DNA from 3 places in the Streptacidiphilus rugosus AM-16 genome. Region 3 is predicted to be linked to each of the others. Evidence: predicted binding sites of a transcription regulator. Region 3 holds the regulator's gene; each other region holds the start of a gene.

Region 1 (5,099 bases), 810 kb from region 3:
ACTCGCCGGTCGCGGCGTTGTAGCCCTCGCGGACGTCGCCCAGCTCGGCCACCTTCGTGGTGATGACGTAGCCCTCGAGGCCCGCGTTCTGGGCGATCCAGCGCAGCGGCTCGACCAGGGCGCGGCGGACGACGGAGACGCCCACGGCCTCGTCGCCGGCCAGGCCCAGGCCGCCGTCGAGCACCTTCTGCGCGTGGACCAGGGAGGCGCCACCGCCGGCGACGATGCCCTCCTCGACCGCGGCGCGGGTCGCCGAGATGGCGTCCTCGAGACGGTGCTTCTTCTCCTTGAGCTCGACCTCGGTGGCCGCGCCGACCTTGATGACGCAGACGCCGCCGGCCAGCTTGGCCAGGCGCTCCTGCAGCTTCTCGCGGTCCCAGTCGGAGTCGGTGCCCTCGATCTCGGCCTTGATCTGCGCGACGCGGCCCGCGACCTCCTCGGAGGAGCCGGCGCCGTCGACGATCGTGGTGTCGTCCTTGGAGACGGTCACGCGGCGGGCGGAGCCCAGCACGTCCAGACCGGCCTGGTCGAGCTTGAGGCCGACCTCCTCGGCGATGACGGTCGCACCGGTCAGCGTGGCGATGTCGCCCAGCATGGCCTTGCGGCGGTCGCCGAAGCCGGGGGCCTTGACGGCCACGGCGTTGAAGGTGCCACGGATCTTGTTGACGACGAGGGTGGAGAGCGCCTCGCCCTCGACGTCCTCGGCGATGATCAGCAGCGGCTTGGAGCCACCGCCCTGGAGGATCTTCTCCAGCAGCGGGAGCAGGTCCTGGATCGAGGAGATCTTGCCCTGGTGGACGAGGATGTACGGGTCCTCGAGCACGGCCTCCATGCGCTCCTGGTCCGTGGTCATGTAGGGCGACAGGTAACCCTTGTCGAACTGCATGCCCTCGGTGAACTCGAGCTCCAGGCCGAAGGTGTTGGACTCCTCGACGGTGATGACACCGTCCTTGCCCACCTTGTCCATGGCCTCGGCGATGAGCTCGCCGACCTGCTGGTCCTGGGCGGACAGCGCGGCGACGGCGGCGATGTCCTCCTTGCCCTCGACCTCGCGGGCGACGGAGAGCAGGTGCTCGGAGACGGCCTTGACGGCGGCGTCGATGCCGCGCTTCAGGCTCGCCGGACCGGCGCCGGCGGCGACGTTGCGCAGACCCTCGTTGACGAGCGCCTGGGCCAGCACGGTGGCGGTGGTGGTGCCGTCGCCCGCGACGTCGTTGGTCTTGGTGGCGACCTCCTTGACGAGCTGCGCGCCAAGGTTCTCGTACGGGTCGTCCAGCTCGACCTCACGGGCGATGGTCACGCCGTCGTTGGTGATGGTCGGGGCGCCGAACTTCTTGTCGATGACGACGTTGCGGCCCTTGGGGCCGATCGTCACCTTGACCGTGTCGGCCAGCTTGTTGACACCGCGCTCCAGCGAGCGGCGGGCGTCCTCGTCGAACTGCAGGATCTTCGCCATGCCTAGGGGTTCCCTCTCGAACAACCGCGCCCCGGGCCCCGTGTACGGGTCCCGGGGCGGGTCACGACTTAGCCGTCTTGACGGTCAGGTCAGTGGAGCTGACTTACTTCTCGATGATCGCGAGCACGTCGCGGGCCGAGAGGACCAGGTACTCCTGGCCGTTGTACTTGACCTCGGTGCCGCCGTACTTGCTGTACAGGACGACGTCGCCCACGGCGACGTCCAGCGGCAGACGCTGGCCGTCCTCGAAGCGACCCGGGCCCACGGCGAGGACGACGCCCTCCTGGGGCTTCTCCTTCGCGGTGTCCGGGATGACCAGGCCGGAGGCCGTGGTCTGCTCGGCGTCGAGCGGCTGGACCACGATGCGGTCCTCAAGCGGCTTGATGGCAACCTTGGAGCTGGTGGTCGTCACGATCCGACCTCCCCCTTCGGAGATCCGGGGTACACATGTCTTGGGGCGTGAAGACATGGCATGCCCGTCGTCGCGGTGCCGGACGTGCCGTTTCACGCTTAGCGCTCTCTGGTGGAGAGTGCCAACGACGACAGTAGGCGGCGCTTAGCACTCAGTCAACCAGAGTGCCAACGCGTTGCTTATGTCCCCGCCCCGGCCAGGCCGTTCCGGGCCCGAACCCGGCCTGCTGCCCGGGCGTGTCGCAGGGGTCGCCGCCGCGGCCCGGCCGACCCGCGAGAATGGGGCCGTGGAGATCGACGCGTTTGCCGCCCTGATGACGGACGAGGGCCAGGCCCTGCTCACCGAGCTCAAGGACTACTCGCCCGCCGACGAGCTCGCGCTGGCCACGCGACTGCGGCGCTCGTACGAGGCGGGGCTGGTCTCGGCCGCGCTCGCGCAGGCGCGGCTGCGCAGCCGGGCGGCGGCCAAGTTCGGGGCGGACGCGGAGCGGATGTACTTCACGCCCAACGGCGTCGAGCAGTCCACCCGGTCGGGTGTCGCGCAGTGGCGCGCGCAGCGGTTCACTGCGCTGGGGGTCCGCTCCGTCGCGGACCTCTGCTCGGGGATCGGCGGTGACGCCATCGCCCTGGCCCGGGCCGGGATCCGGGTGCTGGCCGTGGACCGGGACGAGGCCGCCTGCGCCGCCGCGGAAGCCAACGCGCGGGCGCTGGGGCTGGCGGATCTGATCGAGACCCGCTGCGCCGACGTCGCCGAGGTCGACACCGTCGGCTACGACGCCGTGTTCGTCGATCCCGCGCGCCGAGGGGGCCGCGGCAGGATCTTCGATCCCGAGGCGTACTCGCCGCCGCTCAGCTGGGCCGTGGAGGCCGCCAGGCGCGCGCCCTTCGCCGCGCTCAAGGTCGCCCCCGGGATCCCGCACGAGGCCGTGCCGGAGGACGCCGAGGTGGAGTGGGTGTCCGACGGCGGGGACGTGAAGGAGGCCGTGCTCTGGTTCGGCACGAAGGCCCCCCAGCCCCACCGGGCGACCCTGCTGCCCGCCGGCGCGAGCCTGACCGGCGGACGGCTCCCCGACCCTCCGGCCGGACCGGTCCTGAGCTACCTCTACGAACCGGACGGCGCGGTGATCCGCGCCCATCTGGTCGCCGAGGTGGCCGCACAGCTCGGCGACGCGACGCTGATCGACCCGACGATCGCCTATCTGACCAGTGATCAGCTGACCGCGACCCCTTACGCGACGGCCTACAGGATCACCGACGTGCTGCCGTTCAACCTGAAGAGGCTCAAGGCCCTGGTCCGCGAGCGGTCCATCGGCACCCTCGTGATCAAGAAGCGCGGCTCGGCGATCGAGCCGGAGGAGCTGCGCAGAAAGATCAAGCCCGAGGGGGTGAACTCGGCGGTCGTCGTCTTGACGCGGGCCGCCGGGGCGCCGGTGATGCTGCTGGGGCAGCCTGCCGACCGACCGGGGGCCGTCGGCGCCGTCAGCCCGTAGGCGGCTGGATGTAGTCGTCGAGCCTGGCGACGGTGAAGCCCTGCTCCTCGATCCGCTTCACCAGGTTCACGAACATCGCCACCATGGTCTCCCCCTTGAGCTCGGAGGGGCCGCGGAAGTGCGCCAGGATGATGTCGCCGGGCCGGAGCTTCTTGTCGGCCGTCTGGTACTGCAGGCCCGTGATCTGCATCGTCTCCTTCCAGAGCACGATCGCGCGCGGGCCGCAGGCCTGGACGGCCTGGTTGAGCGAGGTGGTGTAGGCGCCGGCGCCGAAAGGCGGGCGGAAGAGGAACGGCGCCGTGCCGTACTCGGTCGTCAGCGTCGACTGGTCCTCGCACACCTGCCGCTTCTGCGCGGCGAGCGGGATCGTGTTCATCGGCGGGTGGCTGACGGTGTGGTTCTGGATGCTGTCGCCCAGCGCCTGAAGGGGCTTGAAGTAGCCGTAGTCGTTCTTGATGATGTCCTCGGTCAGGAACATCGTGACCGGGATCCGCAGATCCTGCATCAACTGGACGAAGCGCGGATCCTTTTCGGCCCCGTCGTCGAGCGTGATGAAGACGATCTTGTCGGAGGCGGGCACCGGCACGTTCGAGAAGACCGGCACCTTCCCGGTCTTCGTCAGCCTGATCGGCCGGTCCGCGGGCGCGGCCGGCGCGGGGAGCAGCGGCCGCAGCCCCCACTTCGCCCAGGCGGCCGGGTCGACCGTGCCGCTCCCGTCGCTCGCCAGGGGCGAGGCGGAAGCCGCGTCGCCACCGCCCCCGGGCGCCCCCTGACTCGTGGTCGGCGTGGACGCCGGTCCGCCGCTGCCGCTGCCGCACGCGCTGACGGCCAGCGCCGTCCCGAGCGCGATCGCCGCGCCGAGCCACTTCTTCATGTCGTGCTCACGAACCCTTACTCAGACAAACGGTGCAGTTCATCGTGAGACGCGGGTACATGAGTATCGGTTACCGGCAGGGAAGAATCTGCCGAGAGATCGAAGGCCGAGGGCGACCGGTCGCGCCAGACCATCTCCGCGCCGAGCGCGGCGACCATCGCCCCGTTGTCGGTGCAGAGCTTGGGACGCGGCACGCGCAGCGTGATGCCGGCGCGGTCGCAGCGCTCCTGGGCCATGGCGCGCAGCCGCGAGTTGGCGGCCACCCCACCGCCGATCATCAGGTGGTCGACGCCCTCGTCCTTGCAGGCGCGGATCGCCTTCTTCGTCAGCACGTCGGTCACCGCCTCCTGGAACGACGCGGCGACGTCCCGGATCGGCACCTCCTCGCCGGCGCGGCGCTTGGCCTCGACCCAGCGGGAGACCGCCGTCTTCAGGCCGGAGAAGGAGAAGTCGTACGCCGGATCCTTCGCGCCGCTGAGTCCGCGCGGGAACGCGATGGCCTTCGGGTCGCCCTCGCGGGCGTAGCGGTCGATGACCGGGCCGCCGGGGAAGCCGAGGTTGAGCAGCCGGGCGACCTTGTCGAAGGCCTCCCCCGCCGCGTCGTCGATGGTCGCGCCGAGGGAACGGACCTCGCTGGTGATGTCCTCGGTGAACAGCAGCGAGGAGTGCCCGCCGGAGACCAGCAGCGCCATCGTCGGCGAGGGCAGCCGGCCGTGCTCCAACTGGTCCACGCAGATGTGCGAGGCGAGGTGGTTCACCCCGTAGAGCGGCTTGTCCAGCGCGTAGGCGTAGGCCTTGGCGGCGCTCACCCCGACCAGCAGGGCGCCGGCGAGGCCGGGCCCCGCGGTGACGGCGATGCCGTCGAGGT
Region 2 (5,099 bases), 4.4 Mb from region 3:
CACGCACGGCCAGTCGCTGGAGCGGCGCCTGCGACAGCTGAACACCAGCACCGAGCTGTCGCTGCGGTTCACCGACGTCGGCCTGTCCTGGCGGAACCAGTTCGTCTCCCACCAGGTCCGCTGGCCGGCGGTGCGCCGGGTCCGGCGGAGCCGCGGCTGGCTGGTCTTCGAGGGCACCCGGGGCGTGGACGACGTGGTCTTTCCCGCACGGGCCCTGAGCGAGGTCCAGATCGAGGAACTCACGAAGTGGCTGACCGCGCAGAAACTCATGCGCTGATCCCCTCCGGGCGCGGGTCTCCGCTCGATTCACTGCGTGCGCGACAGGCCGCCCATGAGCAGGTGGCCTCCGACGCGCGAGGCCGTCCGCATTCCGTCGTTATTCGCGCAGTTCCTCGCGCCCCCGGAGGGCTTTCCTGCGGCGGAGACCCGCCCCCGTGAGCCGTGCGACGATCTCCCTGCTGCGGACCGGCGTCGCACCCAACTCGACCGCCGCCGCGTACAGCCGTTCCGGCACGTCGTAGTGGTCGCCGTCGAAACCTCGTTCGGGCACACCCAGGCGGCGCGCGAAGGCGTGCAGCTCGTCGAAGGACGCGTCCGAGACCAGGTGCGACCAGAGGCGGCCGTGGCCGGGCCAGCTCGGGGGGTCGATGAGGATCACGGGGTCAGCTCGCCGACCGCCGAGACCACGACGCCCTCCTTGCCGCAGACCCAGTGCGGGTCCGGGCCGAGCTCGGGCTCGACGCTCAGCGCGTGCGGGTCGCCGTCGGCCGCGCACACCGTGCAGAGGGGCCAGCGGCCCCAGCCCTCCAACAGGCCGTCCTGCACGTCCTGGGCGACCAGACCCAGGACGTAGTCCACCCCGTCCGGCCACTGCTCCACCCACCAGCGCCGCTGCGCGATCGCGTCCTCCAGCAGCGAGACGACCGCGGCGTCCGCGACGTCCCGCGCGGTCAGATCCCGCACCAGCGCGCTCCGCGCGCCGTGCAGGGCCGTCTCCAGTGCGTTCTCCATAGCGTCCAGTCTCCCGCATGCCCCCAGGGGCGCGAGGCTCTCCTGACATGCGCCTCGGGCGCGGGAGCGCGACAGGTGACGACGGAGGGCTGTTGACACTGTCCAGGGGCGCGGGGCTGAGCCGACATGCGCCTCCGGCGCGTGGGCGCGACAAGCCACCCACGCAGGTGGAGCCCCGAAGGTTCAGGCCCATCCGCATGTCAGTGGTTTTTTGCGCAGTCCCCGCGCGCCTTGGGCACTGCCTGGTTTCTCGCCTGCGCGCCGCTCCCCTGACGGTGCCGCCAAAGGCCGAAGGACGGCCCACCCGGCAGGGTGGGCCGTCCTTCGAACGTCAGGCAGGCTTTCCGATCCGTCAGGATCAGAAGTCCATGTCGCCGCCCGGCATGCCGCCACCGGCCGGGGCGCCGGCCTTCTCGGGCTTGTCGGCGATGACGGCCTCGGTGGTGAGGAAGAGCGCGGCGATCGACGCCGCGTTCTGCAGCGCGGAGCGCGTCACCTTGGCCGGGTCGATGATGCCCGCGGCGATGAGGTCGACGTACTCGTTGGACGCGGCGTTCAGGCCGTGACCGGCGGGCAGGTTGCGGACCTTCTCCACCACGACGCCGCCCTCGAGGCCGGCGTTGGTCGCGATCTGCTTGATCGGGGCCTCGAGCGCCACGCGGACGATGTTGGCGCCAGTGGCCTCGTCGCCCTCCAGCTCCAGCTTCTCGAACGCGACACCGGCCTGCAGCAGCGCCACGCCACCACCGGCGACGATGCCCTCCTCGACGGCCGCCTTCGCGTTGCGAACGGCGTCCTCGATGCGGTGCTTGCGCTCCTTGAGCTCGACCTCGGTGGCCGCGCCCGCCTTGATGACGGCGACGCCACCGGCCAGCTTGGCCAGGCGCTCCTGCAGCTTCTCGCGGTCGTAGTCCGAGTCGCTGTTCTCGATCTCGGCACGGATCTGCGCCACGCGGCCCGCGACCTGGTCGCTCTCGCCGGCGCCGTCCACGATGGTGGTCTCGTCCTTGGTGACGACGACCTTGCGGGCGCGGCCGAGCAGCTCCAGACCGGCGTTCTCCAGCTTGAGACCGACCTCCTCGGAGATGACCTGGCCGCCGGTGAGGATGGCGATGTCGCCCAGCATGGCCTTGCGACGGTCACCGAAGCCCGGGGCCTTGACGGCGACGGACTTGAAGGTGCCACGGATCTTGTTGACCACCAGGGTGGAGAGCGCCTCGCCCTCGACGTCCTCGGCGATGATCAGCAGCGGCTTGCCGGACTGCATGACCTTCTCCAGCAGCGGCAGCAGGTCCTTGATGCCGCCGATCTTGGAGTTGGCGATCAGGATGTAGGGGTCCTCGAACGAGGTCTCCATGCGCTCCAGGTCGGTGGCGAAGTACGCCGAGATGAAGCCCTTGTCGAAGCGCATACCCTCGGTGAGCTCCAGCTCCAGACCGAAGGTCTGGGACTCCTCGACGGTGATGACGCCTTCCTTGCCGACCTTGTCCATGGCCTCGGCGATGAGCTCGCCGATCTGGGTGTCAGCGGCGGAGATGGAGGCGGTGGAGGCGATCTGCTCCTTGGTCTCCACGTCCTTGGCCTGCTCGAGCAGCTGGGCGGAGACGGCCTCGACGGCCTTCTCGATGCCGCGCTTCAGAGCCATCGGGTTGGCGCCGGCGGCGACGTTGCGCAGACCCTCGCGGACGAGCGCCTGGGCCAGCACGGTGGCGGTGGTGGTGCCGTCACCCGCGACGTCGTCGGTCTTCTTGGCGACCTCCTTGACGAGCTCGGCGCCGATCTTCTCGTACGGGTCCTCGAGCTCGATCTCCTTGGCGATGGAGACACCGTCGTTGGTGATCGTGGGGGCGCCCCACTTCTTCTCCAGGACGACGTTGCGGCCCTTGGGGCCCAGCGTGACCTTGACGGCGTCGGCGAGCTGGTTCATACCGCGCTCGAGGCCACGACGGGCCTCTTCGTCGAACGCAATGATCTTGGCCATGGAAGCGGTCCTCCTGGACAGACTGGCTGCTTCGGACCGCGCTGGCGCCCGCGACGGACGGCACCGGCCTTCGGCGGTTCCTTCCCGCCGCGCCCAGAGCCTCACCGACTCGGCCCGTTGTCACTCTCTACCTCAGAGTGCTAACGCCAATGATTAGCACTCGACCCCCCTGAGTGCAAGCGACTCAGCATGCGACTCAGTACGCAGCCCGACGGCAGAACGGCCCCCACCCGTGCGGGTGGGGGCCGTTCAGGAAGACCTGCGTGGATGCATCGTTTCGCCGGGATGAGCTGGAACGAGCTCTGCGGGTCCTGATTCAGTCAGCGGTCGCCGGCTGCCGTGGGTGCGTTACGCGGTCACGCGGACCATGTCCGCCTGCGGGCCCTTCTGGCCCTGCGAGATCTCGAACTCAACCCGCTGGCCCTCTTCGAGCGACCGGTACCCGTCCATCTGGATCGCGCTGTAGTGGACGAACACGTCCGCACCACCGTCGACCGCGATGAAGCCGTACCCCTTCTCCGCGTTGAACCATTTGACGGTGCCCTGAGCCATTCCAAACTCCCCTATTGTGCTGGCCCTTTCACGGTCCGCACACCGCGAACCGGACCGGGCGGAACGCTGCGGGCTGCAGACGCCAAGCCCCGATCGACGCTGAATGTATCCACTCCGCTGCCCTGAGCAACAGAGCACAAGCCGGGGAATTCTCAGGAGAAGTTAAGAGACATTCGCAGCATCAACCCGCAAAGGGGAGCAATTCGGGCCGGACATATCGGACGGGTCCGACATATTGCCGCTCGAAAAAGAATGGATCGACCGCCTCGACGGACGGGACAGGAGCACTCTACTCCTCTTAAACATCAGGAAATGACGAAGTCGGTGCACCCCTGCCAGGGGTGCACCGACTTCGTGCGCCTGTCGGCGAAGCTGTCAGCAGCCGCCGGCGACCGCCGGGATGATCGACACGCCGGCGCCTTCCGGCGTGGCCGTCTCCAGGCCGTCGGCGAAGCGCACGTCGTCCTCGTTCACGTAGACGTTCACGAAGCGGCGCAGCTTGCCGTTGTCGTCCAGCAGCCGGGCGGCGATGCCCGCGTGGTTGGCCTCCAGGTCCTTGATCACCTCGGCCAGCGTGGCGCCCTCGGCCTTCACCTCGGCGCTGCCGCCGGTGTAGGTGCGCAGGATGGTGGGGATGCGGACGTTGACGCTCATGCGAGGCCTGCCTCTCGGAACGAGTCAAGGGTGGGGCGGATGACGGCGGTCGGGCGGGCGGCGTCCGCCACGGCCTCCAGGGTCTTCAGGCCGTCGCCGGTGTTGAGCACGACGGTCTCGGCGGCCGGGTCGAGCACACCGCTCTCGATCAGCTTGCGCAGCACGCCGACGGTCACGCCACCCGCAGTCTCGGCGAAGATGCCCTCGGTGCGCGCCAGCAGGCCGATCGCGTCGACGACCTGCTCGTCGTCGACGTCCTCGACGGCGCCGCCGGTGCGGCGGACGATGTCGAGCACGTAGATGCCGTCGGCCGGGTTTCCGATGGCCAGCGACTTGGCGATGGTGTCCGGCTTCTGCGGGCGGACCACGTCGTGGCCGGCCTTGAAGGCGGCGGAGACGGGCGAGCAGCCCTCTGCCTGGGCTCCGAAGATCTTGTAGGGCTTCTCTTCCACCAGACCGAGGGCGATGAGCTCCTTGAGGCCCTTGTCGATCTTCGTCAGCTGCGAGCCGGACGCGATCGGGATCACCAGCTGGTCCGGGATCCGCCAGCCGAGCTGCTCGCAGATCTCGTAGGCCAGCGTCTTGGAGCCCTCGCCGTAGTAGGGGCGCAGGTTGACGTTGACGAAGCCCCAGCCCTCGCCGGCCGGGTCGCCGATCAGCTCGGAGCAGAAGCGGTTCACGTCGTCGTAGTTGCCGTCGATGCCGACGACGTCGCCGCCGTAGATCGCGGCCATGACGACCTTGCCGGCCTCCAGGTCGTGCGGGATGAAGACGCAGGCGCGCAGCCCGGTGCGGGCCGCGGCGGCGGTGACCGCGCCGGCCAGGTTGCCGGTGGAGGAGCAGGAGAGCGTGGTGAAGCCGAAGGTGCGGGCGGCCTCGACGGCGATGGCCACGACCCGGT
Region 3 (5,099 bases):
TTCGTGCTGCACGACATGTTCGCCGTCCCCTTCGACGAGATCGCCCCGATCGTCGGCCGCTCGACCGCCGCGGCCCGGCAGCTGGCCAGCCGGGCGCGCCGCCGGGTCCAGGGCGTCGAGCCGGACCCCGAGGCGGATCTGCGCCGGCAGAAGGAGGTCGTCGACGCCTTCCTCTCGGCCGCACGCGGCGGCGACTTCGAGGCGCTGCTGTCGGTGCTCGACCCCGACGTGGTGTTCCGCGCCGACGCCATGGCCATGCGCATGGGCTCGACGGGCGAGACCCGCGGGGCCAAGGCGGTCGCCGGCTTCTACCTCGGCAAGGCCCAGGCCGTCCGGCCCGCCCTGGTGGACGACTTCATGGCCGGTGTCTGGGCGGAGGGCGGGCGGCCGCGCATCGTCCTCGAGTTCACCATCGAGGACGACCGGATCACCGCGATCGACGTCCACGCCGAGCCCGAACTGCTCGCCTCCTACGACGTGCGGTTCCTGGACGGGAAGGACTGAACGGAACTCGACTGAGCCGGACCGAGCCGAACGGGAACGGGAACAGGTGCGGCGAACCGCTGGGGTGGTTTTTGGGACTAGCCCCAGCGGCCGCTGCGGCCGAGCAGCAGCGCACCGGCCGCGACGCCGGCGGTGGAGGTGCGGAGCACGGAGGGGCCCAGCAGGTAGGCGCCCGCCCCGGCCGTGGCGAAGGCGCCCAGCTCGTCCGGGGAGACACCGCCCTCGGGGCCGACGACCAGCACGACCGAGCCGGCCTGCGGAAGGTCGGCGGCGGCCAGCGGCGACGCGCCCTCCTCGTGCAGCACGGCCGGCAGCGTCGCCGAGGCCAGCAGTCCGGCGACCTGGCGGGTCGTCATGAGGTCCTGGACGACGGGGAAGCGCAGCCGACGCGACTGCTTGCCCGCCTCCCGGGCGGTCGCCCGCCACTTGGCCAGCGACTTGGCGCCCCGTTCGCCCTTCCACTGGGTGATGCAGCGCGAGGCGGACCACGGGACGATCTCGTCCACGCCGACCTCGGTCATCAACTCGACCGCGAGCTCGCCGCGGTCGCCCTTGGGCAGCGCCTGGACCACGGTGATCCGCAGCGGCGGCTCGGGCTCGGTCAGCACCGCGGTCACGCGGACGTCGAGCGCGTCCTTGCCCTCCAGCGCCGCGACGGTGCCCCGGACGCCCGCGCCCGCCCCGTCGGTGAGGACCAGCTCCTCACCGACGGTCAGCCGCTTGACGGCGACCGCATGCCGCCCCTCCGCACCGTCCAGGCGGATCAGCCCGCCCACGGGGGCGAGGCGGTCGGTGTCCAGCAGGAAGACAGGGGCGGTCACGTGCTGCTCGGTTCTCCGGGAGAAGGGGGCTGGGCGGCCGGGAGGGATCAGCGGCCGTTGAAGGCGTCCTTGAGACGGGAGAAGAGACCCTGCTGTCCCGGCGCGAACTGACCGGAGGGCCGCTCCTCGCCGCGCAGCTTGGCGAGCCGCCGCAGCAGCTCCTCCTGCTCCGCGTCGAGCTTGCTCGGCGTCAGGACCTCGACATGCACTATCAGGTCGCCACGCCCGCCGCCGCGCAGGTGCGTGATGCCCCGGCCGTGCAGCGGGATGGACTGCCCCGACTGGGTGCCGGGCCGGATGTCGATCTCGGCCACGCCGTCCAGGGTGTCCAGCGGGACCTTCGTGCCCAGCGAGGCCGCCGTCATCGGCAGGGTCACCGTGCAGTGCAGGTCGTCTCCGCGCCGCTGGAAGATCTCGTGCGCGTTCTCGGAGATCTCCACGTACAGGTCGCCGGCCGGACCGCCGCCGGGGCCGACCTCGCCCTCGCCGGCCAGCTGGATCCGGGTGCCGTTGTCGACGCCCGCGGGGATCTTGACGGTCAGCGTCCGCCGCGCGCGCACCCGGCCGTCGCCGGCGCACTCGGGGCAGGGGGTCGGCACGACCGTGCCGAAGCCCTGGCACTGGGGGCAGGGACGCGAGGTCATGACCTGGCCGAGGAAGGACCGGGTCACCTGGGACACCTCACCGCGGCCGCGACACATGTCGCAGGTCTGCGCCGAGGTGCCGGGGGCCGCGCCCTCGCCGTTGCAGGTGGTGCAGACGACGGCGGTGTCGACCTGGATGTCCTTTGTGGTGCCGAAGGCCGCCTCCTCCAGATCGATGTCGATCCGGATCATGGCGTCCTGGCCGCGCCGGGTCCGCGAACGCGGGCCGCGCTGGCCGCCGGCCGCGCCGAAGAAGGCGTCCATGATGTCGCTGAAGCCGAAGCCCGCGCCCGTGCCGAAGCCGCCGGCCCCGCCCGCGCCGCCGGTGGCGGAGAGCGGGTCGCCGCCGAGGTCGTAGACCTGGCGCTTGTTCGGGTCCGAGAGCACCTCGTAGGCGGCGTTGATCTCCTTGAACCGCTCCTGGGTCTTCGGGTCCGGGTTGACGTCAGGATGCAGCTCACGCGCCAGCCGGCGGAAAGCCTTCTTGATCTCGTCCTGACTCGCGTCCCGTCGGACGCCGAGTACCGCGTAGTAGTCCGTGGCCACCAAAATGCTCCGCTAGTCTCCGTGTGAGGCTCGTGCCATGTCGTGTCGTGGTCTGTCAGGACCGGGTCGGACCCGGGTGAGTCCTGGGTGGACTAGGACGCGGCCAGGATCTGACCGACATACCGTGCAACCGCTCGGACAGCACCCATGGTTCCCGGGTAGTCCATCCGCGTCGGCCCGACCACCCCGAGTTTGGCGACGGTCTCATCGCCCGAACCGTAGCCCACCGAGACGACCGAGGTGGAATTCAGTCCCTCATAGGCGTTCTCGTGACCGATCCTGACCATCACTCCCGGGTCTCCGGTCTCACCCAGCAGCCGAAGCAGCACCACCTGTTCTTCCAGCGCCTCCAGGACGGGGGCGATGGTGAGGGGGAAGTCGTGCGGGAAGCGGGTCAGGTTCGCGGTGCCGCCCAGGACGACGCGCTCCTCGGTCTGCTCGACCAGCGCCTCGTACAGAGTGGACAGCACGGTCGTGACCGCGGCCCGGTCCTGGTGCGGGAAGCTCTCAGGGAGATCCTGCAGCAGCGTCGGCACCTCGGCGAAGCGGCGACCGGCCGCCCGCGCGTTGAGCCTGCTGCGCAGGTCCCCCAGCATCGCCTCGCCGACCTGGCTCGGGCAGTCGACCAGCCGCTGCTCGACCCGTCCGGTGTCGGTGATCAGCACCAGCATCACCCGGGTCGGCGTCAGCGCGACCAGCTCGACGTGCCGGACCGTGGAACGGGTGAGCGAGGGGTACTGGACCACCGCCACCTGTCTGGTCAGCTGCGCCAGCAGCCGCACCGTGCGGGCGACGACGTCGTCGAGGTCCACCGCGTGGTCGAGGAAGCTGGTGATCGCCCGGCGCTCGGCCGTCGACAGCGGCTTGACCTCCGTCAGCCGGTCGACGAAGAGCCGGTATCCCTTGTCGGTGGGCACCCGTCCGGCACTGGTGTGCGGCTGGTGGATGTAGCCCTCCTCCTCGAGGACGGCCATGTCGTTACGGACGGTAGCCGAGGAGACACCGAGGTTGTGGCGTTCGACCAGCGCCTTGGAGCCGACCGGCTCCTCGGTGCCCACGTAGTCCTGCACGATGGCGCGCAGCACCGCGAGCTTGCGGTCGTCGAGCCGACGCTCCTCGCGCACGGGCACGCACCTCCAGTCGTCCGGTCCAGCAGTCGTCCGGCCCGGCGGTCGTCCGGTCCGGTCGGGCGGTCCAGCAGGTCCGACGCCCCGGCGGTCGGGGGCCGGGCGCCTTGATCCCGTCACTACACCTGTCCTGGCACTCTTGACATACGAGTGCCAGCATTCGTCGTGTGCCAGTGTAAGCGCGAGGGTCCGCGACCGGAACGTCTGGACCTCGTCAGACGTACCACATAGCGAGGGCGCCACGGCAGAATTGCACCCGCAGTTCACCGCCCAGGAGGGACACCATGTCCAGGACTCGTTTCGCACCGGACCGCGGGCTGACCACGCGCATGCTGATCACGATGTTCATGATCGGCCTGCTGTTCGTGGCCTTCGTCGGCGTGCTGCTGGTGGCCCTGCGCGGGATGTGGCCCCTGGTCGTCATCATCGCGGGCGGACTCTTCATCGCCCAGTTCTGGTTCAGCGACAAGATCGCCGCCTTCAGCATGGGCGCCCGCGAGGTCACCCCCCAGGACTACCCGGAGCTGCACGGCGCCATCGACCGCCTGTGCGCGCTCGCGGACATGTCCAAGCCGAAGGTCGCCGTCGCGCAGAGTGACATCCCGAACGCGTTCGCGACCGGCCGGAACGAGAAGAACGCCGTCGTCTGCGTCACCACCGGTCTGCTGCGCCGCCTCGAGCCGGAGGAGCTGGAGGGCGTGCTGGCCCACGAGCTCTCGCACGTCGCCCACCGCGACGTCGCGGTGATGACCATCGCCGGCTTCCTCGGCGTGCTGGCCGGCATCATCACCCGCGTCGGCCTCCAGTTCGGCATGTTCGGCGGCTTCGACCGTCGCGACAGCCGCGACAACGACAACACCGCGATCGCGATGCTCGCCGTCATCGCGATCAGCGCCGTCGTCTACGCCATCAGCTTCCTGCTGACCCGCCTGCTCTCCCGCTACCGCGAGCTGTCCGCCGACCGCTCGGCCGCGCTGCTGACCGGCAAGCCCTCGGCGCTCGCCTCGGCGCTCACCAAGGTCACCGGCGACATCGGCGCGATCCCGACGCAGGACCTGCGCCAGGCCCAGCCGTTCAACGCCTTCTACTTCGCCCCGGCCCTGTCCGCGCGCGCGGTCGCCAGCAACGCCTTCTCCACCCACCCGTCGCTCCAGCAGCGCCTGGAGCAGCTCGGCAGGATCTCCACCGAACTCGGCCGCGGCTGACACCGACCGCGCTGCACCGCCTGCCACCTGCACCGCCTGGCCACCTGCACCACCTATGACCTGCACCACCCATGACCTGCACCGCCCAATACCCGCACCGCCCACTACCTGCACCGCCGCCGAGAGGACAGAGACTCCGATGGGTTTCCTGGACGCCCTTCTGGGCCGGACCAAGCCGGTCAAGCCCGATCTGGACCAGCTCTTCGGCCTCCCCTCGGCCGCCATCACCCTGGAGGCCGCCGCGGGCTTCAA

The links. Region 3 encodes HrcA, which represses chaperone genes, less so after heat shock. Its sites were predicted from a motif close to TTNGCACTCNGNNNNNCNGAGTGCNAA; they were not measured.
Region 1: groES (co-chaperone GroES) is a predicted target of HrcA. The motif match lies at 2,013-2,039, and genes of this name have one in related genera.
Region 2: groL (chaperonin GroEL) is a predicted target of HrcA. The motif match lies at 3,146-3,172, and genes of this name have one in related genera.

What each region holds. Positions count from the first base shown of each region.
Region 1 covers NZ_JQMJ01000004.1:3,342,857-3,347,955, forward strand. Annotated here, with positions in the region: gene groL (chaperonin GroEL) at 1-1,456, opposite strand, end outside; gene groES (co-chaperone GroES) at 1,560-1,868, opposite strand; gene BS83_RS23990 (class I SAM-dependent methyltransferase) at 2,182-3,357, shown strand; gene BS83_RS23995 (polysaccharide deacetylase family protein) at 3,347-4,231, opposite strand; gene tsaD (tRNA (adenosine(37)-N6)-threonylcarbamoyltransferase complex transferase subunit TsaD) at 4,249-5,099, opposite strand, start outside.
Region 2 covers NZ_JQMJ01000004.1:6,939,698-6,944,796, forward strand. Annotated here, with positions in the region: gene BS83_RS40255 (YcxB family protein) at 1-277, shown strand, start outside; gene BS83_RS46060 (DUF4031 domain-containing protein) at 377-658, opposite strand; gene BS83_RS46065 (hypothetical protein) at 655-1,011, opposite strand; gene groL (chaperonin GroEL) at 1,370-2,992, opposite strand; gene BS83_RS40275 (cold-shock protein) at 3,341-3,544, opposite strand; gene BS83_RS40280 (MoaD/ThiS family protein) at 3,920-4,198, opposite strand; gene thrC (threonine synthase) at 4,195-5,099, opposite strand, start outside.
Region 3 covers NZ_JQMJ01000004.1:2,532,116-2,537,214, forward strand. Annotated here, with positions in the region: gene BS83_RS20585 (sigma-70 family RNA polymerase sigma factor) at 1-504, shown strand, start outside; gene BS83_RS20590 (16S rRNA (uracil(1498)-N(3))-methyltransferase) at 582-1,325, opposite strand; gene dnaJ (molecular chaperone DnaJ) at 1,373-2,515, opposite strand; gene hrcA (heat-inducible transcriptional repressor HrcA) at 2,608-3,639, opposite strand; gene htpX (zinc metalloprotease HtpX) at 3,927-4,847, shown strand; gene pspAB (PspA-associated protein PspAB) at 4,987-5,099, shown strand, end outside.